2 regions of the Aquitalea pelogenes genome follow, and region 1 is predicted to be linked to the other one. Evidence: riboswitches for the same ligand, from Rfam matches in the RefSeq annotation. Region 1 holds a riboswitch; the other holds the start of a gene.
The links. Region 1 has a riboswitch for thiamine pyrophosphate ahead of thiC (phosphomethylpyrimidine synthase ThiC). Riboswitches for the same ligand answer to the same signal wherever they lie in the genome.
Positions count from the first base shown of each region.

Region 2: linked by a shared signal. The riboswitch ahead of ACE3SE_RS17080 (thiamine ABC transporter substrate-binding protein) and the one ahead of thiC (phosphomethylpyrimidine synthase ThiC) in region 1 are both predicted to bind thiamine pyrophosphate.

Region 1 is NZ_JAYSDA010000006.1:116,721-132,575, reverse strand. It holds gene ung (uracil-DNA glycosylase) at 1-372, opposite strand, end outside; gene ACE3SE_RS07150 (rhodanese-like domain-containing protein) at 514-843, opposite strand; gene ACE3SE_RS07145 (protein-L-isoaspartate O-methyltransferase family protein) at 840-1,499, opposite strand; TPP riboswitch at 1,618-1,765, shown strand; gene thiC (phosphomethylpyrimidine synthase ThiC) at 1,839-3,749, shown strand; gene ACE3SE_RS07135 (GNAT family N-acetyltransferase) at 4,108-4,560, shown strand; gene ACE3SE_RS07130 (EthD family reductase) at 4,620-4,934, shown strand; gene ACE3SE_RS07125 (winged helix-turn-helix domain-containing protein) at 4,931-6,142, opposite strand; gene ACE3SE_RS07120 (DUF2789 domain-containing protein) at 6,346-6,579, shown strand; gene ACE3SE_RS07115 (methyl-accepting chemotaxis protein) at 6,657-8,354, opposite strand; gene ACE3SE_RS07110 (peptidase U32 family protein) at 8,646-10,622, shown strand; gene ACE3SE_RS07105 (YkgJ family cysteine cluster protein) at 10,633-11,046, shown strand; gene ACE3SE_RS07100 (DMT family transporter) at 11,099-11,563, shown strand; gene ACE3SE_RS07095 (glycine zipper family protein) at 11,635-12,093, opposite strand; gene ACE3SE_RS07090 (hypothetical protein) at 12,110-12,532, opposite strand; gene ACE3SE_RS07085 (Spy/CpxP family protein refolding chaperone) at 12,616-13,110, opposite strand; gene ACE3SE_RS07080 (VF530 family protein) at 13,324-13,602, shown strand; gene gstA (glutathione transferase GstA) at 13,712-14,323, shown strand; gene ACE3SE_RS07070 (nucleotide pyrophosphohydrolase) at 14,427-14,780, shown strand; gene ACE3SE_RS07065 (NAD-dependent protein deacylase) at 14,874-15,608, shown strand; gene ACE3SE_RS07060 (mechanosensitive ion channel family protein) at 15,702-15,855, shown strand, end outside.
Region 2 is NZ_JAYSDA010000025.1:95-15,949, reverse strand. It holds gene ACE3SE_RS17135 (PAS domain S-box protein) at 1-539, shown strand, start outside; gene ACE3SE_RS17130 (response regulator transcription factor) at 536-1,144, shown strand; gene ACE3SE_RS17125 (hypothetical protein) at 1,376-1,867, opposite strand; gene alr (alanine racemase) at 2,095-3,162, opposite strand; gene ACE3SE_RS17115 (D-amino acid dehydrogenase) at 3,167-4,477, opposite strand; gene ACE3SE_RS17110 (Lrp/AsnC ligand binding domain-containing protein) at 4,613-5,101, shown strand; gene ACE3SE_RS17105 (methyl-accepting chemotaxis protein) at 5,347-6,471, shown strand; gene ACE3SE_RS17100 (YbaK/EbsC family protein) at 6,574-7,083, shown strand; gene ACE3SE_RS17095 (ABC transporter ATP-binding protein) at 7,091-8,044, opposite strand; gene ACE3SE_RS17090 (ABC transporter permease) at 8,046-9,593, opposite strand; gene ACE3SE_RS17085 (GNAT family N-acetyltransferase) at 9,590-10,159, opposite strand; gene ACE3SE_RS17080 (thiamine ABC transporter substrate-binding protein) at 10,159-11,166, opposite strand; TPP riboswitch at 11,223-11,314, opposite strand; gene ACE3SE_RS17075 (hypothetical protein) at 11,494-11,829, shown strand; gene ACE3SE_RS17070 (DUF1800 domain-containing protein) at 11,938-13,380, shown strand; gene ACE3SE_RS17065 (DUF1501 domain-containing protein) at 13,402-14,589, shown strand; gene ACE3SE_RS17060 (hypothetical protein) at 14,586-15,254, opposite strand.

The DNA.
Region 1 (15,855 bases):
GGTCAGGTCGCCACTGGCCGGCATGCCGCCACCCAGGTCTGCCACCAGTTCCTTGTAAATATTGCGCAGGCTGGGCGGAATACGCACGCCGGGCGGAACCGAAAAGGACAGGCCCATCGCTTCTCCTGCTCCGTGGTAAGGGTCCTGCCCCAGAATCACCACCTTGATGTCAGCCGGCGCCATGGTGCGCAGGCTGTTGAAAATGAGCGGCTGTGGCGGAAACAGCGTTTTGCCCTGACTGGCTTGCTGTTGCAGTTGCTGGTCGATCTGGCGCAGGTGGGCAAAGATGTCCGGCGTATTGAGGACGGCTTCCCAGGCCGGGTGTACCGGGGCCAGGGCCGGAGCAAGATAGGGGAGGGATTGCTGACTCAAAACGGATTCCATTTTGTCGGTTGATTGCCGGTTTGGATGTGGCAAACGGCGGCCGGTTCCAAAACAAAAGCCATTCCCGCTGGCAGGAATGGCTTGCTTGTGCTGCGATCTGTTGCTGCTGTCTGTAGCGGACTGTCCGGCTCAGTAATGCGCCATGCCCGGGTCTACATCATTGGCCCAGGCTTCCACGCCGCCTTGCAGGCTCAGCACCTGTTCGAAACCGGCATTGGCCAGATACAGGCCAACCTGGAAGCTGCGTACGCCATGATGGCAGACGGTGACAATAGGCTGGTCATCCGGCAGTTCGCTCATGCGCAGCGGAATCAGGTTCATCGGGATGTGCAGCGAACCGGCAATGCTGGCCAGCTGCACTTCCCAGTCCTCGCGCACATCCAGCAACAACGGCTGTGCTGCCGTGCTGTCGGCACGCCAGGCGGCCAGGTCGCGGGCGGAGATTTCGCGAATCATCAGAATACGAAACGTTCAGGCTCGATGGCTTCAGCCTTGGCCAGATGGGAAATACAGGTTTCGAACAGATTGGTTTCGCTGAAGCCGCTTTCGCTGACGCGCTTGATCAGCTTGCAGCTCATGGCCGGCAGGTCACCCACCACCACAATCATGCGGCCACCGACGGCCAGCTGGGCTTTCAGGGTTTCCGGCACCACCGGCAGCGAACCACCTACCACGATCACGTCGAACGGGGCTTGTTCCTTCAGGCCATCCAGGCCGTTGCCTTCCACCAGGGTGACATTGCCGATGCCGGCTTTTTTCAGGTTGGCGGCAGCCGCTTCGCGGGTGGCGGCATTAATCTCGACGCTATATACGTGGCGGCCCAGCTTGGCCAAGAGGGCGGTCAGGTAACCGGCGCCGGTGCCGACTTCCAGAATCTTGTCTTGCGGCTGTACGGCGACATCCTGTGCCAGACGTGCTTCCAGCTTCGGTTGCAGCATCTTGCCGCCATTGGGCAGCGGCAGTTCGGTGTCGACAAAGGCCAGCTGGCGCTTGTCGGCAGCGACGAAATCTTCGCGTTTCACGTGAAACAGCAGGTCCAGAATCTTGGGGTCAAGTACGTCCCACGGACGAATCTGCTGCTCGACCATGTTGAAACGGGCATTTTCAAAATCCATCAGCTTACTCCGAAGGGCTGGCTGCCAGCAGCAGTCAATCGGTATCCCGAAAAACCGGCCGCCCGGACAGCGTGTCATGACGATAACTTGCGATTATCCCACATTTACCTTACCTTCACAGCATCGCTAGGGGTCCTGTGCGCTGTGTTGTGGTGTCCATATCCAGTCTGATTGTGGAATGTTGCCGCTTCATGTTGCACGGGTGAGAAATACCCTTGGAACCTGACCCGGTTAATCCCGGCGTAGGGAAGCGTCATCTGCTTGGTTCTCACCCCTTCCTTGCAGCCGGTCTTGCCGGATTTCGCTCCTTGCGCCGTTTCATCGCATGGAGGAAACCCGATGAACGCGCCCACCAAACTCAACGAAGCGATGACGGTAGATACTGCCGCCATCCAGCCGTTGCCCAATTCCCGCAAGATTTACGTGCAAGGCAGCCGTGCCGACATCCGCGTGCCGATGCGCGAAATCAGCCAGAGCGACACTCCCACCCAGTTTGGCGGCGAGCAAAACCCGCCCATCTATGTGTATGACACCAGCGGTATCTATTCCGACCCGGCCGCCAACATCGACATCCAGAGTGGCCTGCCTGCCTTGCGCGCTGCCTGGATTGCCGAACGAGCCGACACCGAGCAGCTGGCCGGCCTGTCCAGTGAATATGGTCGTGCCCGCGAGGCCGACAGCAAGCTGGACGACCTGCGCTTCAACCTGACCCGCAAGCCGCGCCGCGCTTTGCCGGGCAAGAATGTCAGCCAGATGCACTATGCGCGTCAGGGCATCATCACCCCGGAGATGGAATATGTCGCCATCCGCGAAAGCCTGAACCGCAAGGCCTATATCGAGAGCCTGCAAGCGGCGGGTGGCAAGAACGCCAAGCTGCTGGAACTGATGACCCGTCAGCACGCCGGTCACAGCTATGGCGCTGCGCTGCCGGAGGAAATCACCCCGGAATTCGTGCGTCAGGAAGTGGCTGCCGGCCGCGCCATCATTCCGTGCAACATCAACCACCCGGAATCCGAGCCGATGATCATTGGCCGTAACTTCCTGGTGAAAATCAACGGCAATATCGGCAATAGTGCGGTAACGTCGTCGATTTCCGAAGAAGTGGACAAGATGACCTGGGGCATCCGCTGGGGTGCCGACACCATCATGGATTTGTCCACCGGCAAGAACATCCACGAAACCCGCGAGTGGATTCTGCGCAACTCGCCGGTTCCCATCGGCACCGTGCCCATCTACCAGGCGCTGGAAAAGGTGAATGGCAAGGCCGAGGACCTGACCTGGGAAATCTTCAAGGACACGCTGATCGAGCAGGCCGAGCAGGGGGTGGACTACTTCACCATCCACGCCGGTGTGCTGCTGCGCTATGTGCCGCTGACTGCCAACCGCATGACCGGCATCGTGTCGCGCGGTGGTTCCATCATGGCCAAGTGGTGTCTGGCGCATCATCAGGAAAACTTCCTGTACACCCATTTCGAAGAGATTTGCGAAATCATGAAGGCCTACGACGTGGCCTTTAGCCTGGGCGACGGCCTGCGTCCGGGCTGCGTGTGGGATGCCAACGATGCCGCCCAACTGGGGGAACTGAAAACCCTGGGCGAGCTGACGCAGATTGCCTGGAAACATGATGTGCAGGTGATGATCGAAGGCCCCGGCCATGTGCCGATGCAGCTGATCAAGGAAAACATGGACAAGGAACTGGAGTGGTGCCACGAAGCGCCGTTCTACACCCTGGGCCCGCTGACCACCGACATCGCACCGGGTTACGACCACATCACTTCCGCCATTGGCGCGGCGCAGATCGGCTGGTATGGCACTGCCATGCTGTGCTACGTCACCCAGAAGGAACACCTGGGCCTGCCCAACAAGGATGACGTCAAGGAAGGCATCATCACCTACAAGCTGGCCGCCCATGCCGCCGACCTGGCCAAGGGCCACCCCGGCGCGCAGATTCGCGATAACGCCTTGTCCAAGGCGCGTTTCGAATTCCGCTGGGAAGACCAGTTCAATCTGGGCCTGGACCCGGACAAGGCGCGCAGCTTCCACGACGAAACCCTGCCCAAGGACAGTGCCAAGGTGGCGCACTTCTGTTCCATGTGCGGCCCGCATTTCTGCAGCATGAAAATCACCCAGGATGTGCGCGAATTTGCCGCCCAGCAGGGCATCAGCGATGAAGCTGCGCTGCAGAAGGGCATGGAAGTGAAGTCGGTGGAGTTTGTGAAGGGTGGGGCCAAGCTGTACGACAAGATCTGATCCTGTTCATCACCTGACTTATCCACAGGTCTGGAAAAAACGGCAGCTGCGGCTGCCGTTTTTTGTGTCCGGGTTTTATCCACAACCATCGGCGATGCGCGCAGCCTGCTGCTGGTGTTCAGTCTGCATTGCAAGAAAGAGTCGGGATTGCTGGACATGCTGATGTGCAGAATCAAAGGCATTGAATTTCAATGACTTGATGAAGGAAGGCTGACTGTGGATAAATGATAGCTCTGCATCTTGCTGTGGATAAGCAGCTTGCTACTTGGCAAAGTGGTTCCATCCATCTTATGTTCACTGGCTCTGCTCAAGGAGCCATAAGCCGTGCAGCATAATGGCTTATCCACAGGAGAGTGCCATGACCCAAGCCGTTTCCATCCGCCCGCTTGCCGCCGACGATTTTGCTGCCTGGCTGCCCTTGTGGCAGGGCTATCTGGATTTTTATCACAGCAGCCAGAGCAAAGCGGATACCGCCATTACCTGGCAGCGCTTTCTCGATGCGGCCGAACCGATGCAGGCCTGGCTGGCCTGGCAGGGTGAGCAGGCGGTAGGTTTGGTACATACGGTACTGCATCGCAGTAGCTGGACGCCGGGCAATTACTGTTATCTGCAGGATTTGTATGTACAACCTGATGTGCGCGGCACGGGGGCCGGACGGGCGCTGATCGAGCAGGTGTATGCCTATGCGGCAGATGCCGGCTGCAGCCGGGTGTACTGGCTCACCCATGAAAGCAATGCCACGGCGCGCCAGCTATACGACCGGCTGGCAGAAAACCTGGGCTTCATCCAGTACCGCAAACAGGTGGGCTGAGGCTGGAGTGCGGGCGGCGATGCGATTATGCTGATGGCCTCACCACCAAGGACATGGTCATGATCAACGTCAGTATTCTCTATCCGTATAGCGCAACTGCCCGTTTCGATTTCGACTACTACCTGCAACAGCACATGCCGCTGGCCAGCAAGCTGCTGGCTCCGGCCTTGCTGGACATGCGGGTGGAGAAGGGCATCAGCGGCAGCGAGCCGGGCAGTACCCCCAGTTTCACCGCGCTGTGCCAGTTGCAGTTTGAATCGGTGGAATCGTTTCTGGGTGCTTTCATGCCGATCGCAGCGCAATTGCAGGGCGATATCGCCAATTACACCGATATCACGCCGCAGATCCAGTACAGCGAAATCCTGCTGGGCTAGTTTGTTTCAAGATAAGCGGCCAGTTCGCCCGGGCCCTGCTGCAACACCAGCTGTGGTGTGCCATGCCAGGCGGCCAGTTTGTGCAGCATGGCGGCCAGATCGCGGCATAGCTGTGCGGTGGGCCTGATGCCGGGTTCCAGATACAGATTCCTGATTTCAAACACGCCTTGCTGTCTGTGGGCCTTGGCATCCATGCGTCCCACCAGCCGGCCACGGTTGAGCAGCGGCAGCACGAAATAGCCAAAGCGGCGCTTGGCGGCCGGGGTATAGCATTCAATACGGTAATCGAAGCCGAACAATTCGCTGGCGCGCTTGCGGTCCCACACTACCGGGTCAAACGGTGACAGCGCGGCGCTATGGCTGGATTTGAGCTTCCCTGCCGCAGCCTGTTGCAGTTCGGCCTGCAGGCTGTGATGGACGAAAACATCGTGCTGCCAGCCTTCAATACGGGCGGGAATCAGCTCGCCCTCATCCGCCAGCTGGTGTAGCAAAGCGTCGTACTTGCCCCGACGCAGCCGGTAGTAATCCGCCACCCAGCCCGCCTTGACCACACCCAGCGCCCGGCAGCTGTTGCGCACCATGTCGCGCTGTGCTGTGTCCTGGCTTGGCAGGTCGCGCGCATCGTCCCAGTCCGGCATCACCCGTTCTGCCACATCGTAAACGCGCTGAAAGCTGCGTCGCTCCTTCACCATCAACTGTCCCAGCGTGAACAGCACTTCCAGATGGCGTTTTTCCGGCTTCCAGTCCCACCAGCCATCTCCTTTGCCGTCACTGCGTTTGAAATCGGCAGAGCGCACCGGGCCGTGGGTGCGGATTGTCTGCAGCAGAGCGTCTACCGCCGGCTGGTGTTGTTCCAGCCAGCGCTGCGGGTATTTCCAGCCCATTTGCGTTGGGTCCAGCATGCGGTGGCGCAGCAGGCGGTAATCCTCGCGTGGCACAAAGCAGGCTTCGTGCGCCCAGTATTCGAACAGCTTGCCCGCTGCCAGGCAGTCATCCAGCCAGACAGGGTCGTACTGCCCCAGCCGGCTGAACAGCACCAGATAGGGGCTGCGCGCCACCACGCTGATGGTATCTATCTGCAGCAAGGCCATGCGGCGGATGGCGGCCAGCACATCAGCAGACGTGGCTTTGCGCCGTGCTGGCTGTAACAGCCCCTGGGCAGCCAGATGCAGAAGTCGTGCCTGGGCGAGTGAAAGATGCAGGGTCATGAGGGGCGGCGTAAGTGGTGGGTGAACACACTATATCAAGGCGGTGCGGGTGATGGGGCCCGTGCTGTTGGTGCTTTGCCATCTGTCGGTAGCAGGCAACAACCCTTGCGCTGCATGGGTGCAGTCTGCATTTGTGCATTGCATGCCGGTGTGAAATGGGGCCATCCTGCACCTCTGCACTGGAGCAAGAGGAAAACAAGATCATGGATACCGGCAAGCATCAGCTGGAACAACTATTCGCCCAGCTTGGGCTGGATAACGACGTCACCGCCATCAAGGTGTTTCTGGCCCGCCACTGGCTGGAGCCAGGCCAGGCATTACCCGAGGCAGCGTTCTGGAACCCGGCGCAGGCCGACTTTTTGCGTCAGGCGCTGGCCAGCGACGCCGAATGGGCCGAGGCGGTGGACGAACTGGCGGTATTGCTGAGCCAGAAATAAACCCTGGCAATTCAATCAAAGCGGGCAGTGGCCAGACGGCGACTGCCCGCTTTTGCATGCGGCCCGCGGTGTCAGCTTCAGCGGGACAGGGCAAGTTGTACCGCACCGGCTGGTGGCTGCTGCTGACGCAGCGGCTGGCCGGCTTGCGGCAGGGTGAAATAGCTGATGGCGGCTTGCAGTTCGTGTGCCATTTGCTCCATGGCACTCGCAGAACTGGCGGTCTGATTGGCCGCGGTACTGGTTTCTTCCGACATCTGTGCCACTTGCTCCACATTGCTGGCAATGCCGCTACCGGCTGCCTGCTGCTCGGCCAGTGCCACCGAAATGGCACTTACCGACTGCTTGATGCTGTTCACATTGTCGTTGATGCGGCTGACCGTATCCCTTGCCTGACCGGCCTGACGCAGCCCGGCTTCCATGCGTTCCACCGTGGCGTGCACATTGTTGATCACCAGTTCGCTGCTCTCCAGCATTTCGCGGATCATGCTGCTGATTTCGGTGGTGGACTGGCCGGTGCGCTCCGATAGCTTGCGCACTTCGTCGGCCACCACGGCAAAACCACGGCCCTGCTCGCCGGCGCGGGCGGCTTCGATGGCGGCATTGAGCGCCAAGAGGTTGGTCTGGTCGGCCACATCGCGGATCATCGCCACCACATTGGAAATCTTTTGCGAGCGGTCGCCCATCAGGTCGGCCTGTTGCTGCGATTGTTGCGCCAGCTCGGCCACCGACTGGATGGTGCCCAGTGTTTCCACAATCACCTGTTCACCCGCTTCTGCCAGTTCACCGGACATGCGGGCATCCTTGGCCACATCCTGGGAATTGTCGCTGACCGAGCAAATGCTGACCGACAACTGTTCCACCGAGGCGGACATGGACGAGGCGGCCCGGGTTTGCTCTTCGGCACTGACCGCCACCTGTTCGGATGCGCTGGCCAGTTCGCTGGCATGCACGGTGAGCTTGCCGGTGATGCCGTCGATATGGCGTACCAGGCGGATCAGCTCTGTCTGCATGTGGGCCATGGACGTCACGATGCTGCCCTGTCTGGCTTGATCCGTTTGCAGCTTTTCCGCCAGGTTGCCCTGGGCAATGCGGCTGGCCAGCGCCACCACATCACGCGGCTCTCCGCCCAGTTCCGCCAGCAGGCGGCGGATGATGATGGTGGCCACCACTGCGCCTGCAACAATGCCGGCGCACATCAGCAGCAAGGACAGGATGGAGAACTCGCGGGCGTGTTGTCGGGATTTGGCAAAGTTTTCCGCCGCCACGCGCAGTTGCAGGTCGATCAGCGCATCGATGCGGCTGGAGATGGGGTCAATGGCAGGGTAGAGGCTCTTGTCGACAAATTGCTGCAGTGCGGTCTGGTCGTGGCCTTGCACGATCTGGCGCAATTGCCGGATCTGTCCGTCGGCATTGTGCATGGCGGCTTCTGCGGCATCAGCCAGGCTTTTTTCTTCGTCGGTCAGGTAGGTGGCCCGATAGCTGCCCCATTGCTGTTTCAGGGTTGCCTGTGCGGCATCCAGCCCGTGCAGGAAGTCGCTGTCGCTCATGCTGCCGGCGCGCAGTTTGTGGGCGGCATCGACGATATTGACCGCATAGCTGTCACCAGCCTGTTTCAGCTGCTTCAGGCATACCACCCTGTCGTTGTAGGTGGTGGCAAAGTCGGCAAGGATATTCTGCTGGGTCAGCCAGCCAAAGCTGCCGACGCCCAGCGTAACCAGTTGCAGCAACAAGATGAGGGCAAACAGTTTTTGCCCTATGGTGAGTCGGTCCAGCATGGTGAATCCCCTGAAAGCACCGTGGCGCGGTGAGTGGTGTTATTGTGGTATTTAGTTTTAGCGTCCATTCTCATGTCATGCCAAGCGCTGTTTTGACTTTAAGTAAGCGCACTTAGTAAGCCTGCGCAGCATGTCATCAGCCTGTCATTTCCCTTGCATGTTTCCTCAACATGGCTCCCGCCTTGCAATATGTTGCTGCTATCTATAAGCCACTGATTACGTTATAATTCCGCCCCTTCCTGCCACTGGTATTGCTTGCAGGAAAGCCCTTTTTACAAGTCAGGAATCGTCATGAGTCTGTTGTCGCACCAGATCGAGCTGCTGTCCCCCGCCAAAACTGCCGAAATCGGCCGTGAAGCCATCCTGCATGGCGCGGATGCGGTGTATATCGGCGGCCCCGGTTTCGGTGCCCGGCACAATGCCAGCAACAGCCTGGAAGACATTGCCAGCCTGACGCAGTTTGCCCACCGCTACCATGCGCGCATTTTTGCCACGCTCAACACCATCCTGCATGACGCCGAGCTGGAAGCCGCGCGCAAGCTGATCTGGCAGCTATACGACGCCGGGGTGGATGCGCTGATCATCCAGGACATGGGCATCCTGCAGATGGACCTGCCCCCCATCCAGCTGCATGCCTCCACCCAGTGCGATATCCGCGATGCCGACAAGGCACGTTTTCTGGCCGATGCCGGCCTGTCACAACTGGTGCTGGCACGGGAACTGAGCATTCCCGACATCAAGCGCATTGCCGCCCGCGTGGGCGATGCCGCCACCATCGAATACTTCATCCACGGCGCGTTGTGCGTGGCCTTCTCCGGCCAGTGCTACATCAGCCATGCCGACACTGGCCGCAGCGCCAACCGTGGCGACTGTTCGCAAGCCTGTCGCCTGCCTTACACCCTGACTGACAAGGACGGTGGTGTAGTGGCCTTCGACAAGCACTTGCTGTCGATGAAGGACAATAACCAGAGCAAGAACCTGGAAGCGCTGCTGGATGCCGGTGTGCGTTCGCTCAAGATCGAAGGCCGCTACAAGGACGTGAGTTATGTGAAGAACATCACCGCGCACTACCGTCTGCTGCTGGATGAAATCATCGAACGTCGCCCGGAACTGGCGCGCGCCTCCAGCGGCAGCAGCGAAATCTTCTTCGCACCGGACCCGGACAAGACCTTCCACCGTGGCAGCACCGACTACTTTGCCACCGGCCGCAAGATTGACATCGGCGCCTTTGATTCGCCCAAATTCGTTGGTGTGGCGCTGGGTGTGGTGCACAAGGTGGGGCCGGACTGGCTGGAGATTGCCACCCCGGAAACCATGAGCAATGGCGACGGCATCAACTTCATGAAAAAGCGTGAAGTGGTGGGCATGCAGCTCAATACCGTGAAGCAGATCGGCCATGTGCCGGGCGGCGACCTGCTGTGGCGTTGCCAGCCGAATGATCCGGCTTTGCTGCAAGGGCTCAAGCCGGGAACCGACCTGTGCCGCAACCGCGACCACGCCTGGGAGCTGGCCCTGCTGAAGAAGTCCGCCGAACGCAAGGTAGGCGTGTGGCTGACCCTTGACGAACAGGCCGACGGCCTGCGCCTGACCGTGACCGATGAGGATGGCTGTAGTGCCAGCGTCAGCGCGCTGCTGGCACTGGAACCGGCCAAGGATGCCGCCAAGGCGGAAAGTGGCCTGCGTGACAACCTGGCCAAGCTGGGCAATACCATGTTCGTGGCCAATGATGTGGCACTCAACCTGAGCCAGCCGTGGTTTGTACCCGCGTCCGCCATCAATGCCTTGCGCCGCGAGGCCATCGAGCAGCTGGAACAGGCCCGCCTGAGCGCCTGGGTGCGTCCGCCGCGCAAGCTGGCGGTGGAGCCCCCGGTGGAATATCCGGAAAAGACGCTGAGCTATCTGGCCAATGTCTACAACCAGCTGGCCTGGCAGTTCTACCGCAAGCACGGTGTGGAGGTGATCGACGCCGCCTACGAGGCGCATCAGGAAGAGGGCGAAGTCAGCCTGATGATTACCAAGCACTGCCTGCGCTTCTCCTACAATCTGTGCCCCAAGCAGGCCAAGGGCGTGAAGGGGGTGATGGGTCAGGTGCGCGCCGAGCCGATGACGCTGAAATCCGGCAATGAAACCTACACACTGAAGTTTGAGTGCCGCCCCTGTGAAATGCATGTGATGGGCAAGATGAAAAAGCACATCCTGAAAGCACCGGCCCCCAGCGAAGTGCCGTATACCGCACCGCTGACTTTCTTCAAGCAACGTCCGCAATAAGGCAGGCAAGATGGCGGATATCGAAAGACTGGAAACCTGGGTCAAGTACAAGAATGGCCTGTGCAGCGATTGCATGGGCAGTTGCTGCTCGATGCCGGTGGAAGTGCGCCTGCCGGACCTGGTACGCATGGGCGTGGTGGACGAATTCGAGCTGGAAGAGCCGATCAAGAACATTGCCAAGCGGCTGGAAAAGCAGCGGGTTATCCAGCATTTCAATTTCAAGCACGGCATTTTCACCCTGGCGCGGCGTGCCAATGGTGATTGCCAGTATCTGGACCAGCAAACCCGTTTGTGCACCATCTACGAGCGGCGACCCAATACCTGCCGTAACCATCCCAAGGTCGGCCCCAAGCCGGGCTTTTGCGCTTATACCCGTAATCCCAAGGCCGCCCGCCCGGTACAGGCGGTGAAGCTATCTGGCTGATGTGGCAGCGGTTTCACGTGAAACCGCGCTCGTTTCCAAGCAAAGGACAGACATGAATCCGGTTTTTGCCCTGATGGCCTTTGCCATCGGTGTGGTGGTGCCCTTGCAGGCTGCGGTCAACAATCAGCTCAAACTGTTGCTGGGCGGCAGTACGGTGCTGGCGGCGATGATTTCCTTTGCGGTCGGCACCATCAGCCTGGCCTTGCTGGCTGTGTTCAGCGGGCAGAAATTCAGCGGCCTGAGCCAGCTGGCACGCGGCGAGTGGTGGATGTTCATCGGCGGCCTGCTGGGCGCGTTTTTCGTATTCGGCACCACCTTGCTGGCACCCCGGCTGGGTGTGGCGGCCATGCTGTCGCTGATCATTGCCGGGCAGGTGTGCGCGTCCTTGCTGTTCGACCGCTTTGGCTGGCTGGCCATGCCGCTGCGTGACATCAACCTGCCGCGACTGGCGGGCGCGGCGCTGGTGGTGGCTGGTGTGCTGCTGGTGAACTTTGGCGACAAATGGTTCAGCCGCTGATGTGCTGAGCCGGTGTGAAATGGGAAAGGGGCTGGTCTGACAGACCAGCCCCTTTGTCTTTTACTGCCAGATCAGGGCAGACGCGGTGGCGGATAGTAGGGCGAGCTGTAACGCTGCTGACCGGGAACCTGATTGCCCTTGGCATACATGCACTGGCTGTAAGCCAGGTTGTAGCGATACTGGGCATCGTGGCCGCTGTAGCGTGCCTCACCACTACCGGCTGCCGTGCCGGCAATCAGCCCCGCGCCGGCGCCGACACCGGCACCCTGATGGCCACCCATCAGCGCACCTGCGGCAGCGCCGACAACCGTGCCCAGCGCCATATTGCCGGCCATGGCACTGGTGGAGGCATCGGCGCTGCTGCCGCCGCTGCTTGCCTCCGCATACTGGCGGCATTGCTGTTCTTCCTGGGCAAACACATCAAAGGGTTTGCCGGGGGCAGGCATCACCGCCACTGTCGGACCAAGCGGCACGGTACTGCATGCCGTCAGCCCGATTGCCGTCAATGGCAACCACAGCAGTTTGTTCATGATCTTGCTTCCTGGATTATTTGGGTGGCTGCGCCGGGACAGTCTTCCAGCCACCGGGACATTCGCTGACATAGGGGTAGTACTGCCTGGCCGCCTTGCAGTAGTACCAGACCTGGGCTGGTGGAGGGCTGGGTATTTCCTGCACCGGGGCAGGTGCCGGAGGCACTGGCGGTACCGCCGGGGCAGCCACCACCACGGCAGGCGGATAGGGCGCCGGATAGGGGTAGACCGGTGCGTCATACCAGTACCACACGCCACCGGCTATCCACCACCAGCCCAGTTGGCCGTGGTAATAGCCGTGATGCCAGTAGCCGTCATGCCAATGGTTGATCAGCGGTGGGCCTTCATAAAAGCGCGGGTGTGCTTGCGCGACCGGGATGCCGCTGATGGCACAGCCCAGCAGCAAGGCCAGGCTTGTCATGCGCGCTAGCGTTGTCATATTGCTTTCCTCATGCGCAAGGCTGGCGGGCAGACCAGCTGCCGTACACGCTACCGGGGCTGGTCTGTTCCATCCGCGCGTTTTCAGTTGTTCGGCATGGGGGCGGATGCCGGACGGTGATGCGGCATGCGGCGCTGCATGCCTTCATGCATGCGCCGGGCTTCCTGGTCGAACAGCTTTTGCTGTTCCGGGCTCAGCTTCTGGTACAGCGCCTTGGTGGCAGCGGCATGCTGCTGCATCATGTCCAGGTGTTGTTGCATCATCTTGATACGGCCATCCAGCTGCTCGGGCAGGGTGGCATCCGGTTTGGCTGGCGGCATGGCAGGCATGGCGGCCGGTTTCAGGGCATCGACATAGCTTTTCCAGCTGGCTTCCTGGGCCGGCTGGATTTTCAGCCTGTCATGCAGCATGTGCAGATGTTGTTCCATCATGGCCTGACGTTTGGCCGGGTCCATCTGCCACATGTGTGCGGACATGTCCTTGCCGCCCATCGGACAATCATTGCCCATGGCATGAACGGTGGTGGCAGCTGCGCCGCCCAGGAGGCCGACAATCAACAGCGATTTGATCAGTTTCATGATGCGTTTCCTCGTGCAGGTCATTGTTGACGTTTGCAGTATCAGACACAGATGTCAGCCAAATATTGCCTACCATCAGCCAATTGTTAGCAATGATGAAACATGCAAATTCGTGTCAAGCAGCAGTCTGCTGGCTGTTTGTCGCGGGCGGGGCTACACTGCGTCGGTTTCTCTGGCAGCAGCGTGTTTGCTGTCCATAACAGGATGATAGGCATGAGTGAAAAACAGTCCGCCGACCCGATGCACGGCATGACGCTGGAAAAGATACTGCAGGCGCTGGTGGAACATTTTGGCTGGCCGGAACTGGGGCGGCGCATCGCCATCCGTTGTTTCAATCACGAGCCCAGCATCAAGTCCAGCCTGGTTTTCCTGCGCCGCACGCCGTGGGCGCGCAGCCAGGTGGAAGCCTTGTTTGTCGAAATGAAAACCCGCCCGTCCAGCACGGCCGGCAAGGACATGCGGCCCAGGCTGTTTTCGGCGCGACAGAAGTGATGACGGCATGGCAGCTTGAAAATGAGGCGAAGCTGCCCCAATTGCAGTAGATGGCGGTGCCGCTACCGTAATGGCACCTTGTTGCGCGTTCTGTTGATCAGGAGATGGGATGAAACTCTACTACTCGCCGGGAGCCTGCTCCCTGTCGCCACATATCGTGCTGCATGCCAGCGGTCTGCCGTTTTCGGTGGAAAAGGTGAATCTGCGCGTTAACCCGCACCTGACCGCCAGCGGTGTCGAGTTTGCCAGTATCAATGCCAAGGGCTATGTACCGGCCTTGCAGCTGGAAGACGGCACGGTGCTGAGTGAAGGGGTGGCCATTGTGCAGTACCTTGCCGATCTGGTGCCGGAACGCAAACTGGCTCCGGCCAATGGCACACTGGCGCGCTACCGTCTGCAAGAATGGCTGAACTACACCGCCACCGAGATTCACAAGAGTTTCTCTCCGCTGTTCTATCCGGGCAGCGATGAGGTGAAGAATGCCGCCTGGGACAAGCTGCGTGGCCGCTTTGGCGTGATTGAAGCCCAGCTGGCAAAAACGCCTTATCTGCTGGGCGATGACTTCAGCGTGGCGGATGCCTACCTGTTTACCTGCCTGAACTGGGCGCACATGGTGCATCGTTCGCTGGAAGACTTCCCGGCCATCAGCGCCTTCATGAACCGGGTTCATGCACTACCAGCGGTACAGGCTGCGCTGAAGGACGAAGGCCTGCTGCGCTGAACCCACGGTAGCAAACCCAGGTACGCCCGCAATTTGCTGCGGGCGTTTTGTTTTGATATGGCAGTGCGGTTTCACGTGAAACCGTCATTGCAGGAGCAAGCGTATGGCACAACCGCCTCTGATAGAAACCGCCGCACTGGAAGCCGCCTTGCAGCGTTTTGCCGACGAACGCGACTGGCAGCGCTTTCACACCCCGCGCAACCTGATGCTGGCCCTGACCGGGGAGGTGGGTGAGCTGGCGGAAATCTTCCAGTGGCTGACCGACGAGGAAGTGGCACGACTGGCAGACGACCCGGCCCGCTTCACCCATTTGCAGGAAGAGGTGGCCGATGTGCTGCTGTATCTGGTGCGGCTGGCCAGCGTGCTGAAGCTGGATATCAATGCTGCCGTGCGTGACAAATTGCAAAAGAACGCCATCAAGTACCCGGCACCGGCGGCAGATGCCCCAGCGGCTTGATGTCGGGCAAGCTTGCTGCATTGGATTTTTGCCTGTGACAGCAATGCACGACTAAGCTTGGCAACAATAAAAAGCAGGTGCAGGAGACAGTAAATGCAGCAGGACATCATGCAACTGGCCAGTGCCATCCGGCAGGCTGGGCATATCGTGGTACTGAGTGGTGCCGGCATGAGCACCGAATCGGGCATTCCGGACTTCCGCTCGGCCAAGGGCTTGTGGCAGCAGGGCATGCAGCTGGAGGAGCTGGTGTCCATCGATTACTTCCGTGCCGACCCCGAAGCCTTCTGGCATAGCTTCAAGCAGTTGTTCCACACCAAGCTGCTGGGCAATTACCAGCCCAATGCCGGACACCGGTTTCTGGCCTGGCTGGAAGAAACCGGCAAGCAGGTGTCGATACTGACGCAGAATATCGACGGCCTGCACGGCGTGGCGGGCAGCCGTCATGTTTCCGAGTTGCACGGCACCTTGCGCATGGCCAGCTGCCCGTCCTGCGGGCGACAGCAAGGGCTGGAATACATCAATCACCATGTGCTGCCGCTGTGTACTTACTGCATGGACGTGCTCAAGCCGGACGTGGTGCTGTATGGCGAGCCGGTACCGCTGATCGAGCATGCTTTTGACGTGGCCGTGTCGGCGGATCTGCTGCTGGTGCTGGGTTCGTCACTGGAAGTTTCCCCGGTCAACCATATCCCGCTGGAAGCCGCCCATGCCGGGGTGATGACGGCACTGATCAACTACACGCCCACCCGCATGGACCGGGTGTTCGACCTGACCATACAGGCAGGTATTGGCGATACCTGCCAGCAACTGCGCAGCCTGTTGCCATAAGCCATTCTCACGGCCAGACCGTGCTGGCTGGCATTTTGTCGGCGCTCATTCTATTTTTAAGTGTTTTCTACCAACAGCTTAAATAGGATAGCCATGACAGACATCAACTGGACTCACTGGGGTGATCTGGCGGTACAAGCCGGCATCAATATCGTTTCGGCCATCGTGCTGTGGGTGGTGGGCCGCTGGTTCATCGGCCTGGCAGGCCGCCTGATGGATGAACAGCTGGTGGCGCGCAAACTGGACC
Region 2 (15,855 bases), on a different contig from region 1:
AGATTACCGCCCAGGCCGAGCGCGCCGGCACCGTGGTGCGCCGCATCCGCGAATTTGTCAAACAAAGCGAGCCGGACCGCAAGACCTGCCAGCTGCCTGACATCATCGAAGCCTCGCTGGCCATTGCCGATATTGAAGCCCGCCGTCAGGCCGCCACCATCGACATCCGGCTGGACAAGGACCTGCCGCCACTCTATGTCGACCCCATCCTGGTGGAACAGGTGCTGCTCAACCTGATCAAGAACGGCATCGAAGCCATGCAGGACTGCACCCCGGCCGAACGCGTGCTGCATGTGGAAGCGCGCCAGCTGAACCCGCGCCGCATCGAAGTGGCCATCAGCGACCACGGCCACGGCGTGCCGCTGGATCTGAAAGAACGCCTGTTCGATGCCTTCTTCACCACCAAGGCAGAAGGCATGGGCATGGGCCTGAATATCTGCCGCACCATCATCGAGTTCCACGAAGGCCAATTGTGGGTGGAAGACAAGCCCGGTGGTGGTAGTATTTTCCGATTCACGCTACCGGTGTCCGAAACATGAGTGCCAGCTCTCCCCAGGTTCACATCGTCGATGACGACGAAGCATTCCGTGACTCGCTGGTTTTCCTGCTGGAAAGCCACGACTACGCCATTTCCTGTCATGCCAGTGCCGAAGCACTGCTGGAAGACTTCCAGCCGCGCGGTGCCGGTTGCCTGATCGTGGATATCCGCATGCCTGGCATGAGCGGATTGGAACTGTTTGATGAACTCAGCGCCCGCCACAACCCCTGGCCGGTCATCTTCATCACCGGCCATGGCGACGTGCCGATGGCGGTGCAGGCGGTCAAGCGTGGCGCGCATGATTTTCTGGAAAAGCCGTTCAACCAGCAGGCGCTGCTCAATACCGTCGACAGCGCACTGGCGCTGAGCCAGCAGCAGCAGGCCAGCAGTGCCGCGCGCGACCGTTTTGCCGAATGCCTGGCCTCGCTCACCATCCGCGAACGCGAAGTGCTGGACAAGGTGGTGGAAGGCAAGATGAACAAGGTGATTGCCGACGAGCTGGGCATCAGCATCAAGACGGTGGAAGCCCACCGGGGCAAGATGATGGACAAGATGAAAGTGCGCTCGATTGCCGACCTGGTGCAGGCGGTGATGGCCAACCGCTAGAGGCTGGTCCGGGGCAGCCCTGCGGAATCAGGATAATCCCTAATGGAAACAGAGCTTTCCATTGCGTAACATCTCAGTTCACCCTGCCTGTTTCCGCACCCTTGACCGCGGATGCAGGCTGCGCTTGCACGGCGTTGACATGGGGTGAAAGTTAACCCTCCGTCGGAGCCTGGCTCTGACCCTGCAGACCCCGACCAGTCAGACTGGCGGGGTGTTTTTTTGTCTGTACCCTCACTCCGGGTCCCCAGGCAGCGCCGCACCAGGCGGGACTGCGCGCGAACTCCACACCATATACAGGCCGATAGCCCATACCAGAGGGGCAATGGGATAAACCTGCGAGGAATACCACATCAGCATCATCCTGTTCTGGTCGTGCAACAGAGTCGACAGCAGCATCGGCATACCAAAGGCAAGCACTACCAGCACGTTCATGCTGGCCAGCAGCCAATGCCCACGGCGATAGCGCTGTTCACGCGCCGGTTGCCGGACCAGGGGCAAGACATTGTATTTGGCAAATACAAACAGCACACCGATACATATCAGCAAATAAGACAAAAAAGATGACAGTGTATATGGCAGCATTCCATAGCCATCTTTTAACTTCAGCAACAATACCAGCACACCGGAAACCACCGTGAGCGGCAACTGCAAGGCTTGCGCGAACAACAACTCCGCCAGTGCCAGTACCGGTATAAAAAGATTCCATTTTGCCAGACGCATCATGCCCCCGTATTCATTGCGATCCGCCCTGCTGACAATGACAGGCCGGCCATAAGCACCGCCAGCCATAGCCCAAACGCAGTGAGTGGCAGCACAGGTAATTTAAATTTATTTGTCATTAAATGGCAGCATGTCACAGGGCAATGACAAGTGCAACAATGCGCGGCAGGCAAAAAAATGCCCGGCAACGCCGGGCGAGAGACAAAGTACTACACAAAGCACAAGGAAAATCAGTCGTAGCTAAAGTGCGCGCGTTTCACATTGCACAGCACTTCGTAGGAAATGGTGCCCGCCTGGGCCGCCACCTCATTGATGTGGATGGTGTCGCCCCACAGCTCCACCTCGCTGCCGATGCCCGCCTGCGGCAGATCGGTCAGGTCCACCGTCATCATGTCCATCGACACGCGGCCGATCACGCGCGAGCGCACGCCATCAATCGCCACCGGGCTGCCGGTGGAAGCAAGACGCGGATAGCCATCGGCATAACCACAAGCAATCAGGCCCACGCGGGTGGGACGCTCGGCGACAAAGCTGGCGCCATAGCCCACCGGTTCGCCAGCGGCCAGTTCGCGCACACCAAACACGCGGGTGCTCAAACGCATTACCGGCTGCAAGGCAGCGCCCTGATCGAAACCGGCCGGCAGCGGCGAGGCACCGTACAGCATGATGCCGGCGCGGTTCCACTGGCGGTGCGAGCGTTCGTGGCACAGGATGCCTGCTGAGTTGGCAATGCTCTCCTCGCCGGACAGATAGCGGCATACGCTGTCAAACGCTTCCAGCTGGGCATGGGTGGCAGACAACTGCGGTTCGTCGGCACGGGCAAAGTGGCTCATCTTGACGATCTTGCCTACCTTGCCACTGGCCATCAGCTTGCAATGCGCGGCAGCGTAGTCCTGCGGGAAGAAACCGGCGCGATGCATGCCGGAATCCATCTTCAGCCACACGGTGTAAGGCTTGGCCGGATTGGCCTGCAGCACCATCTCCAGCTGTTGCTGGCTTTGCACCACAAACCACAGATCATGCTGTTCGACATCGGCCAGTTCGGCCGCTTCGAACACGCCTTCCAGCAGCACGATGGGCAAGGTCACCCCGCCTTCGCGCAGCTGGATGGCCTCTTCCAGACAAGCCACGGCAAAACCGTCGGCCACATCGGCCAGCGCCTGGGCACAGCGCACCGCGCCGTGGCCATAGGCATTGGCCTTGATTACCGCCAGGGTCGGGCCACCGGCCTGCTGTTTGGCCTGTAGGTAGTTATGGCGCAGCTTGTCCAGACGGATACTGGCAATCAGCGGGCGCATGCGCTTACGCTCCGGCGTTGGCGGTGCGGGAGTGCATCGGCACTACCAGGGTTTCGCCCTGCTTGGCGTAACGCTGGATGGACAGGCCGTCCACGCTGATTTCCGGCTGTACGCCGACAATCTGGTCGGCCAGCACCTTGCCGGAACCGGCGCTCATGGTCCAGCCCAGCGTGCCGTGGCCGGTATTGAGCGACAGGTTGGCATAGCGGGTGGCACCGATGATGGGGGTGCCATCCGGGGTCATCGGACGCAGGCCGGTCCAGAAGGTGGCTGCCGGAATGTCGCCACCATCCGGGTACAGGTCGCCCACCACCAGCTCCAGCGTTTCACGACGACGCGGGTTGAGGTCCAGGTTGTAACCGGCCAGCTCGGCCATGCCGCCCACGCGGATGCGGTCGTTGAAACGGGTGATGGCTACCTTGTAGGTTTCGTCCAGAATGGTGGAAACCGGGGCCATGGCCGGGTTGGTGATCGGCACGGTCAGCGAATAGCCCTTGACCGGGTATACCGGAATATCAATGCCCAGGTTTTGCAGCAGATCACGCGAGTAGCTGCCCAGTGCCACCACGTAGTGGTCGGCGGTCAGCATTTCGTCGCCGATGCGCACGCCGGTGATGCGGCCGTTATGGGTTTCGATGGCGCTGATGTTGACGCCAAAGCGGAACTTCACGCCCTTGGCGGCAGCCAGCTCGGCCAGACGGCTGGTAAACAGGTTGCAGTCGCCGGTTTCGTCGTTCGGCAGTTGCAGGCCGCCGGTCAGCTTGTGCTTTACCTTGGCCAGTGCCGGTTCCACACGGGCGCAGCCGTCCGGGTCCAGCACATTGAAGTCCACGCCACACTCCTTGAGCACGGCAATATCCTTGGCCATGCCCTCTACTTGTGCCTGCGAGCGGAACAGCTGCAGGGTGCCGCCCTGACGGCCTTCGTAATCCAGGCCGGTTTCGGCGCGCAGTTCCTTGATCTTGTCGCGGCTGTATTCCGCCAGGCGCATCATGCGGCCCTTGTTGATGGCGTAGGATTTTTCATTGCAGTTGGCCAGCATCTTGGCAATCCACTGCAACTGGTAAACGCTGCCATCCGGCTGAATGGCCAGCGGCGCATGGCGCTGGAACATCCACTTGATGGCCTTGGTCGGGATGCCGGGAGCCGCCCACGGTGCGGAATAACCCGGGGAAATCTGGCCTGCATTGCCGAAGCTGGTTTCCAGTGCCACACCGTCCTGACGCTCCAGAACAGTCACGTCCACACCAGCCTTGGCCAGATACCATGCAGTGGATACACCCACCACGCCACCACCCAGAACGATTACCTTCATTTCCTCTTTCTCCGTGCCGCGCATCATGCGCTTAGTGATTTTGTGTAGTATATTTATTTCAATGCAGTTTTTTTCACCAAATTAATACAAAGTCACATTCAATTTTCCTGCGAAATTACACTTTGATAGTGAATCATGAAAGTAAAACACACGCACGCCAGAGAACTGGACAAGATCGATCTTAAGATATTGAAATGGTTGCAGAAAAACGGCCGCATCGCCATGACGGAGCTGGCGGAAAAGGTGGGCCTCTCCACCACGCCCTGCACCGAACGGGTAAGGCGGCTGGAGCGCGACGGCGTGATCGAAGGCTATTACGCCCGGCTCAACCCGCACGCCATGGGCGCATCACTGCTGGTATTCGTGGAGATCAAGCTGTCGGCCAAGTCGGGCAATATCTTTGACGCCTTCCGCCGTGAAATCCAGAACATCCCGGAAATCCTGGAATGCCACCTGGTATCCGGTGAATACGACTACCTGATCAAGGCGCGCATTCCGGACATGTCGATGTACCGCAAGCTGCTGGGAGAAATTCTGCTGCAACTGCCCAATGCCAATGAATCACGCAGCTATGTGGTAATGGAAGAAGTCAAGGAAACCCATATGCTGGCCCTGCCGGAGTAATCCCTGCCTTGCCGGTCCACAAGTCCCGCCCCTCGGGCGGGCTACCTGTACTTGTGGGAAGGAGATGATAATCATTCTTGCTTTTCAAGCATCCCGCCGTTTATACCTGATTAATTTTTCTGGTTTCCCGGTAACACCTGGCTCGTTCCCTTTTGCATTCAGTCCTCCAGCACTTGCGCTTGCCCTCCTGCCGCTACACATGGCCGGCACAAGCGCTTGGCGGACCCCACTGACAGGAGTGCATCATGTTCGGATTCGGCAACAAAAATCAGGTTCAGCAGGATTGCGAGAAACAAATCTACCAATTCACCGCCATGCTGGACCATGTGGACAACCTCATCATGCTGGCTGATACCAGCGCCGATAACGTCATCTTCTACATGAACCGCACCGCGCGGGATGTACTGGCCCATCACCGCAGCGCAATGAACGAGAAATTCCGTGCCGGGGTTGATGTCAACAACGCCTTCCAGCACAGCATTCACCAGTTTCACCGCGACCCGGAACGCATCCGCCGCATCCTGAACGACATTGCCGCACGGCGCATTACCCATCATGAAGCCTTGATTCCCGTGGGTGGTGTCACCTTCAAGACCAAGGTGTTTCCCATCTGGGATGCACAGGACAACAACAAGCTGCTCTGTTTCATGGCCAGTTTCCAGGACATTTCAGCCGAAGTGGAAGCCCAGAGGCTGCGCGATGCCAACGACCAGCGCCGCCTGTTTCTGGAAGATCGCATTGGCGAGCTTTCCGGCAATGTCCAGGCCATGACGGCCACCATCGAAATGGTAGCCGTACGCACGGCATCCGCCTCGGACTCGTCCAATGAAATGCTGAACCGGGCACGCAAGGGCAAGAGCATGATTGAAAACAACTCATCTGCCATGCGGGCCGTGAGCGAGCTGGTGAGCGGCACAGCGGACAATCTGGGTTCGCTGGGCAAGCAATCGGAAACCATTGGCCAGATCGTCAGCGTGATCAAGGACATTGCCGACCAGACCAACCTGCTGGCGCTGAACGCCGCCATCGAAGCGGCCCGTGCGGGGGAAATGGGCCGTGGCTTTGCCGTGGTGGCCGATGAAGTGCGCAAGCTGGCCGAGCGCACCACCAAGGCAACGCAGGAAATCGGCAGCATGATCCGGGATATCCAGCAGGAAGTGCACAGCAATATCAGTTCGATGGACAAGGGGCGCGATCAGGTAAAAGCCACCGAGCGCGACTTTGCCGAAGCCGAAGCCGCCATTGTTGACATTGTCGATCAAATCAACCATGTGCGCGATTTTGTCATCGAAATCGCCAATGCCGCAGAAGAACAGGCCGCCACCGCGCAGGACATCAGCGACAAACTGGCAGACATCGCCAGCCACTGAAGCCTTGCCGACAAGCCAGCGGGGATGACACCGCACACGACTTGCCAGCCAGCCAGTCAGCGTTTAGTGTGATGTGCCATCCCAACCTTCTCCGTCTGCCCCATGAGCCTGCAATCCGTCCGCGACTTTTTTGCCGCCCGCAATCTGGATATTCCCATCATCGAGCTGGAAGTCAGCACCGCCACCGTGGCGCTGGCCGCCGAAGCCCACGGCGTGGAGCCGGGGCGCATTGCCAAAACCCTGTCTTTTCGCCTGAATGGCGGTGAGGTAATCATTCTGGTCACCCGTGGCGATGCGCGCATCGACAACCGCAAGTTCAAGGAAGCCTTCGGCAAGGGCAAGATGCTGGCCGTGGAAGAAGTGGTGGAGCTGACCGGCCACCCGGTAGGCGGTGTCTGCCCGTTTGGCCTGGCTCAGCCGCTACCGGTATATATGGATGCCTCGCTGCGCGACTTTGACGAGGTTCTTCCGGCAGCCGGGGCCATTCACAGCGCGGTACGCATCACCCCGGCACTGATGGCCGAGATTACCGATGCCCGCTGGGTGGATGTGTGCCAGCCCAGCGCCGATAGCGGCAGTACCTGCACGCTCAGCGCGACGGCCACCAGCTAGGTGCGGCTCAGGCGGCGGCGTAGCGCAGCATGGCGCTGCGGTCTATGCCCACCGCCAGCGTGCCACCCACCTGCAAGTTGGCACCATAGCGTGCCAGCTCTCGCGCTGACAGGGTCAGCGTCAACTCCCCGTCCATGCTGGCCACCGTCACCCGCACGCCGTCCGCCAGCTGGATGATGCGTTGCACCTGTGCCAGCGGCTGGTCCGCGCCCAGGCACAGGGCCTGCTCCGGCACCACGCCCTCCTCCAGCACGTTTTCATAGCCGATAAAGCGCGCCAGCCAGGGCGTGGCCGGTGCCGCCAGCAGTTGCGCCGGGCTGGCGCATTGCACAATGCGACCATCCTTGAGCACGGCCACGCGGTCGGCCAGGGCAAAAGCCTCTTCCCGGTCGTGGGTCACCAGCATGGCCGGCATGCGCTGGCGCTGTAATTGCTGGCGGAATTCCAGCTGCAACTGGCGGCGCAAGTCGGCATCCAGACTGGAAAACGGCTCGTCCAGCAACAGCAGCCGCGGTGCTGTCACCAGCGCCCGCGCCAGTGCCACGCGCTGTTGCTCGCCGCCGGACAAGGTCCACACCTTGCGGGTTTCCATACCGGCCAGACCCAGTTGCTGCAAGCAGGCGCGCGCCTGCTGCTGTGCCGCCGGGCGGGCCAGGCCGCGCTCACGCAGGCCGAAACAGACATTGCCCAATACGTCCAGATGCGGAAACAGGGCAAAGTCCTGAAACATCAGCGCAAAGCCACGCTGCTCCACCGGCACGGCAGCCAGGTCCTGCCCGTCAAACAGCATACGGCCGCTATCTACCGGCTCCAGCCCGGCAATCATCTTCAGCATGGTGCTTTTGCCGCCGCCGGACGGCCCCAGCAAGGCCAGTACCTCGCCCTTGGCCAGTTGCAGGCTCAGCCTGTCGGCCACCAGCTTGTCGCCAAAGCGCTTGCATACCCCATCCAGTTGCAGCATCTCAGGACTCCTTCTTCAATGGGCGCTCGGCAGCCGATGGCCATTCGATCGCCACAAACGCCAGCAAGGCCAGCAGCATCAGCACAGCGGACAACAACATGGCCAGCGCGGCATTGTCCGGACCGGGCCGCCCCAGCCGCTGGTAAATCAGTGTGGTGAGCGTCAGCCACTCCGGCCGGGACAAAAACAGGGTGACGGCAAACTCGCCCAGCGCGGTGGCAGCGGCAAAGGCCAGGCCACGGCGGAAAGCCGGTTGCAACAAGGGCCACAGCACGCGGGTAAAGGTTCGCAGCGGCGATGCGCCCAGACTGCGCGCTGCCTGCGGCCAATGCGGCGGCAGGCTGTCCAGCGCACCGGCCAGGCTACGCGCCACAAAGGGATAGGCCAGCAAGGCATAGGTGGCCAGCAGCAAGGCCAGGCTGGCCGTCCATTTCGGATAAAGCAGCAGCAGGCCAAACGCCAGGCACACCGGCGACACGATGAAGGGCAGAAAGGCCAAGGCCCGCAAAGCGAGGCTGGTGCGCGCAGCCAGCGCATGCAGGCAGCCCAGTCCCGCCGCCAACAGCACAGCCAGTGCGCTGAAGCGGGCCGAATTGAACAGTGCCAGACGCACATCTTCATCCGCCAGCATTTCCGGCCCCAGCAGCCACAAGGCCTGGGCCGCCTTCCACAGCACGGCCAGCAGCGGCAAACCGCCAAACAACAGCAGCACCGCCAGTGCCGCCAAGAGTTGCAGCCATTGTGCGCCTTGCGGTGGGCGCGGCGGCAGCGGGTCCACCTTCAGCGGTGCGGCCAGGCTGCGTTCCAGCCAGGCATACAGCGTGGCCATCAGCCCGGTCACCAGCAGCATCAGCACGGCCAGTGCACCGGCATCGGCCAGATTCAGCTCGTAAGCCACCAACTGGTAGATTTCCACCTCCACCGTGGCATAACGCTGTCCGCCCAGCAGCAGCGCCAGACCAAAACCGGAGAAGCAATACAGAAACACCAGACACAACGCAGACCACAACCAGGGCCGCACTGCCGGCCACTCCACCCGCCAGAACACCCGCCACGGCGTGGCACCCAGCGTGCGCGCAGCGGCAATCCGGCTGGCCGGTATCAGGGACAAGCCTTCACACGCGGCACGAATCACCAGTGGCAGATTGAAAAACAGATTGCCGTACAGCAGCAGCCAGGGCGTGTCCTGCAGATTGATACCCAGCAAGCCTTGCGGGCCGAACAGCGCCAGCACGCCCATGCCGGCCACCAGCGTGGGCATGACAAAGGGCAGCATCAGCAGGCGCAGTGTCAGGCTGCGCCCCGGAAACTGATAGCGCGCCAGACACCAGGCCAGCGGCAGGCCCACCAGCAGCGCGGCCACACAGCTGGCGGCTGCTTGCAGCAGGGACCAGACAATACGCCATTGCAGGTAGGAATCGGCCAGCAGGCCAACAGAAAATTGCCCCTGCCCCTCGTGCAGCAAACGCAGCAAGGGCAGGATGGACATCAGCAGCAGAAAGGCCAGCGGCAACAGCGCCAGCGCAAGGGCACGGCGACGCGCTGTCATGCATGGTCCTGCTGGAAGGGCCAGTCGGCCACCAGCACGTCTTCCGGACCGTCCTCCGGGTCTTCCACCCGCTCCAGCCAGCGAAAGCCCAGCCGGGCCGCCAGTTGCTGCGAAGGCAGATTGTCCGGGCTGATGGACAAGACAAAACGCTTTACCCCGGCGGTGTGTACCGCCCAGTCGGCGCAGGCGGTCAAGGCTTCGGTGGCATAGCCCTGACGACGGAATTCCGGCAGCACGGTGTAGCCCAGCTCCACATCACCGCGTCCGGCCAGATAAGGATGACCGGGGCAGGTATGGAAATTGATATGCCCCACCAGCTGGCCGGTTTCGCGCAACAGCATGGCGCGCATCGACCACGGCGCGTAGTCCGGTTCGTTTTCCATCTGCTCCAGCCGCAGCGACATCACGGCCGCTTCTTCCAGCCAGTCCAGCGGCACCTCACTACCCAGTGCCACGGCCGCCTCGGCCAGGCGCGCATCAATACAGGCCCGCAGCATGTCCGGCGTCAGATGACGCAGGATCAGCCGCGGGCTGAGGATGTCGGCAATCGCGGGGCTGGTGTGCATTACTGGCCGGACTTCAGCACGATGCGGGTCCACTTGCCTACCCAGGCGGTGGTCTTGGCGGCAATCTGGCGGCTATCCGGCGTGGTGTGCGCCGTCGGTTTTTCCGCATGCTGGAATACCGGGTCCAGCGCGATGCGCGGCTGTACCGGGTACATCCACATGCTGGTGGGAATATCCTTCTGCACCGCGTCCGAACGCAGGAATTCGACAAACTTGCGCGCCAGCGCCGCTTCCTTGCCGCCCTTCACCAGCGCCGCGCCTTCCACTTGCTGGAACACGGCACCGGGCAGCAACAGGTTACCGGTCGGCGAGGCCGTCAGTTTTTCCTTGCTGTAGAACACTTCCGCCGCCGGGCTGGTGGCATAGCTCACCACGATGGGGCGGGCACCGCCATTGCGGGAGAAGTCGGTGTAATAGGCTTCGGTCCAGCCCTTGCTCACCTTCACGCCGTTATCGCGCAGCTTGCCCCAGAAGGCCATGGCCTTGGCTTCGCCCATGGCGGAAATGGTGGACAGCAAGAATGCCAGACCGGGGCTGGAGGTGGCCGGGTTTTCCACCACCAGCAGGTCCTTGTAGGCCGGACGGGTCAGGTCATCCAGGGTTTTGGGCAGCGGCAACTGCTTTTTGGCAAACCAGGCCTTGTCGTAGTTGAGCGTGACATAACCGTAATCGATGCTCACCGCGCCGGGCAGCGACACCGCGCCGCCCTTGTCGCTCATCGGCAGCAGCACACCGGCCGTTTCGGCCTTGCCAATCAGGGTGTTGTCGATGCCGTACACCACGTCGGCAATCGGGTTGGCGCGGGTCAGGATCAGCTTGTTGACCATCTCCCCGGCATCCCCCGCCTTGATGATGCTCAGCTTGACGCCGTTCTGCTTCTCGAACTCGGCCAGCAGCGGCTTGGCCACGGCAAAAGAACTATGGGTGAGTACGCGCAACTCGGCAGCGTGGGACAGTCCTGCGGCCAGCAGCGCGGCCAGCAAGGTGGTGGTTTTGAACAATTGCATGACATTCTCCGTGCGACAAAGCGCAATCGCAGGAGCAAGCGAAACAACAGACGGGTTGGCCTTCTGCATCACGCTCCCTCCGCTGGCATTATCCAGTTCAGGTTCTAGGGTGTTTCTCAGCCCGCGCGGGGCACCCCTGGTGATTGGCGGCATCCTTCAGATACCTGCCGACATGTCCGCTTACAAGGCGTTACCCGTTTTTCACGAAAATTAACACCCTGCCGCCAACAAACAATGGATTGTACACACTTTCCCGCCATGATGAATTCACAACAACAGCACGCTTGTTCAACCGCAGCAACAACAGATAACCCAGGGAGCACCACCATGAAACTGTCTACCCGCATCATGCTGATCAGCCTGTCCGCCGTCACCTTCGCCAGCCTGTCCGCCACCGCATCGGCCGAAACCGAATGGCAAAAACAGCACCCGCGCCGCGCCGAAGTGAAGCACCGTCTGGCCAATCAGGACAAGCGCATCCATCAGGAACGCAAGGAAGGCGAAATCAGCAAGCAACAAGCGCACGAACTGCACCAGCAAGACCGCGCCATCCGCCAGCAGGAACGTGCCGATGCCCGCCTGCACCACGGCCACATCACCAAGCAGGAACAAAAAACCCTGAACCAGGAAGAAAACACGGTCAGCAAGGAAATCGGCAAGTAAAATCCAGCCATGGGCAGGCCGCCCGCCAGCCCATTCTTAGCGCCTCCCGCAGCACTGGCAGCAGCTACCACGCCGTGTTGCGGGCCGGTTTTTGCTGCGAGGCCATCCGTGAACATTGTCATCCGTCTGCTTCTGCTTGCCATGCTACCGCTGCAAGCCTGGGCCGGTATCGGCGAGGCTGGTGCGCGTCATTTGCTGTCCCGTACCGGTTTCGGGGCAAATCCGGCGCAAATTGCCCTGTATGCACCGCTCAGCCGCCAGCAGGCGGTGGACCGACTGCTCGATCACGTCAGCTACACCGCCCTCACCGCCCCGCCCGCCTGGGTCAACGAACCGTTTGAACGACCGGGCAAGCCCAATCTGACTGAAGACGAAAAGAAAGCCCTGCAAAAAGAGCGCAACGAACATGCGCTGGAACTGCGCGGCTGGTGGCTGGAAGAAATGCGCATCAGCCCCAGCCCGCTGACCGAAAAAATGACCCTGTTCTGGCACAACCATCTTGTTTCCGCCCTGGACAAGGTGGGCGTGCCGCAGCTGATGTATCAACAGAATGTTTTGCTGCGCAAGCAGGCGGTGGGCAACTTCGGCCAGCTATTGCATGCCATCGCCCGCGACCCGGCCATGATGCGCTACCTGGACACGGTGAATAACCGCAAGGGCCAGCCTAATGAAAACTTTGCCCGCGAGGTGATGGAACTGTTCACTCTTGGCGAAGGCCATTACAGCGAGCAGGACATCCGCGAAGCCGCCCGCGCCTTTACCGGCTGGTCGCTGGACAAGGACTTCCAGTTTGTCTACCGGCCGAACCTGCATGACAACGGCGACAAGACCATCTTTGGCCAGCAGGGCAATTTCGACGGTGACGACGTGCTGGACATGCTGCTGCGCAAGCCGCAAACCGCCCGCTTTGTCACCCTCAAGCTGTGGAAATACCTGGTTTCTCCCACACCGAACGAGGCCGACATCCAGCGCCTGTCCGCGCTGTTCTACCGCGACAATTACGAAATCCGCCCGTTGCTGCGTGCCATGCTGCTAACCCCGGCATTCTGGAACAGCCAGGGCCAGCTGGTGAAATCGCCGGTGGAACTGACCGTAGGTACGCTGGTGACCTTCGACCTCACCCCGCCGGACTGGCGCGCGCTGGCCGGACTTAACCGCCAGCTGGGGCAGGACGTGTTCAACCCGCCCAATGTCAAGGGCTGGCCCGGTGGCGATAGCTGGATCAACAGCACCACCCTGCTCACCCGCAAACAGTTTCTCGACCGCCTGAGCCACGACGCCGCCCCCATCCGCAACAGCTTTGTCATGGCCGATGGCCAGATGGACGAACAACGTGGCCGCGAAGCCCGCATCCACCGCCTGGTGCAGGCCGGTCTGCGCCCCATCAAGCTGCAACCGGACGAATGGGCCGCCATCTACCACGTCAACACTGCTGCCGATGCCACACGCCTGCTGCTGGCCGTCCCCCCGGCCCAGCCGCTGCCTGCCGACATGAATGGCGCACAGGCCATTGCGCCGCTGCTGCTGGACCCGGCCTACCAGGTGCACTGAACCGCCCACAAGGACACTGCCATGTTTCAACGCCGCGAATTTCTCAAAGCCATGAGTGCCGGCCTGCTGGTATCGGTACTGCCCAATCTCAGCTATGCACTGGCCCCGGCCGGCTACCAGCGCCTGCTGGTACTGGTGGAACTCAAGGGTGGCAATGACGGGTTGAACACCGTCATCCCCTACAGCAGCGACGACTATTACCGCCTGCGCCCCAGCATCGGTATTGCCCGCCCGCAAGTACTGCAACTGAGCGAACAAGTGGGCCTGCACCCGGCCATGCAAAGCCTGCTGCCGCTGTGGCAAAAGCAGGAAGTGGCCGTGCTGCAAGGCGTAGGCTACCCGGAGCCCAATCTGTCCCACTTCCGTTCCATCGAAATCTGGGAAACCGCCTCGGCCAGCAACCAGTATCTGGGCGAAGGCTGGCTCAGTCGCCTGTTTCGCAGCCAGCCCACCCCGCCCGGTTTTGCTGCCGATGGCGTGGTGCTGTCCAGCCAGAACCTGGGCCCGCTGGATGGTGGTGCCCGCGCCGTGGTGCTGAACAATCCGCAAGACTTTGCCCGTCAGGCCAAGCTGGCGGCGGACCAGCAAGCCGGCGCGCACAGCAGCGCGCTGTCCCACATCCTGAAAGTGGAAGGCGACATCCGCACCGCCGCCAGCGCCCTGCAACAACCGGTGATGAAGCCGCCAGCCAACCCGGCCGACGCCCCCACCGCTCCCCCCAAAGCAGTCGGCGGCTTTGCCCAGGCCATCAACACCCTGGCTGATATCCTGCAAAACGGCACCCGCATTGCCGTGGCGCGCATCACCCTTACCGGTTTTGACACCCACGGCAGCCAGCAGCCCACCCAGGCCCGCCTGCTGGGCGAACTGGCCGACGGACTGGCCCTGCTCAAAGCCCGCATGCAGGCCCAAGGCCGCTGGGACGACACCCTGGTATTGAGTTATGCCGAATTTGGCCGCCGCCCGCGCGAAAACGGCAATCGCGGCACCGACCACGGCACCGCCAACAGCCACTTCCTGCTGGGTGGCCGCGTCAAGGGCGGCCTGTACGGTCAAACCGCCCCGCTGGCCGGGCTGACCGACGGCAACCTGCCCTACGCCATCGACTTCCGCCAGCTGTACAGCACCGTGGTGCAGGACTGGTGGGGGAAAGACGCCACCAGCCTGTTCGGCCAGCGCTTTGGCCGGCTGCCGCTGCTACGCGCCTAAGCCCGCAGCGCCTGCTTTTGCATGCGCTCGGCCAGGCGCAAATGGCAAGCTGCCGCCAGTTTGACCAGCTCGCGCGTGCTGACCGGCAGCGCCCCGCCCGCTGCCACGCGCTCAGCCAAAGCCGCCAGCGTGCTCACCTCGGTCTGCAAGGCCACCGTTTTGCCGGATGGCCTGCGCTGCCCCTGCTCGGCCTGATAGTGCAGGGAAACCAGCCAGCGCGACTGCTGCCACTCCGCCTCCCCTGCCAATACCGATTCCCACACCGCCTGCCCCACCTGCCGCGCCGCTTCATCGGCCAGGGCATAAGCCAGTTGCAGCTTGTCGTGGCCGGGCGGCATGTCCTTGTGCAAGACGGGCAGCAGGGTGTGCTCCAGCCAGTGTTGCAGCTGTTGGGCCTGTGGTTTGCCACACGTGCGCAGGACATCGCGCAGTTCTGTTTCGCTCAAGGTAAGCAGGGCCGGGCCGCTGGCGGGCGTCAGCAGGCAACCAGCCTTCTTGCCCAGCGCGGTTTGCAGGGCGGTTTCATCCCGGTATTTGAGCAGTTTGGCGATATCGGCCGCGACAAAGCGCGGGCCTTGTGCCAATGGAAAGACACCAAGGGTTTTCTTGTTGAAGCGCAACTGGATGGGCGGGGAGGTACTACTGAGAGGTGGTGCTTTTTTCATGTCAGAAGCTCCATGTGGCAAACGAGTCATTGCCATCCTTCGCCAGACGGGTGGCAAGCCAAAGCGGGGCTGGCGAACCGGCACATGGACCCGGCAGACCGTAAGGTCTCCCCACCCGGCCCGCCATTGAAGACATGAAGGTACACGAGTGCAACAAGCAACTACCGGAGCAGTTGCGTGCCATATGCCAGGGTCGCCAGACCCATGCTGTGTTGTTACGCACAGGAGGCCAAGACTAAGAACCTGACAACAGGAGAACAAGGGTAAGGACCGCCGCAAACACTGGCAAGATGTGCAGGTATGTCAGCGTTTCGGATTTACCGCTGACACCTCCGGGCACATGCCTGCACCTTGCAGGAAAAATCCTCACCGCACATGGCGTTGGCAAAGTACCAGTCCGTAGGGCGGAAGCCCCGGCGTCACCGGGGCGTTCCGCCATGGTGCGAGTAGATACACCCTGCTTATGTGATCGAAATCACAGCGTTTTGCATCCGCTCACGCGGATGATGTGTTGAGTGCCGCTTCCGCGCGGCAGACGGGAAAGGGATCTTTGCTTGGCCAAAGATCCCTTTCATCCCTAAAGGCCACCCAGCAAGCATGG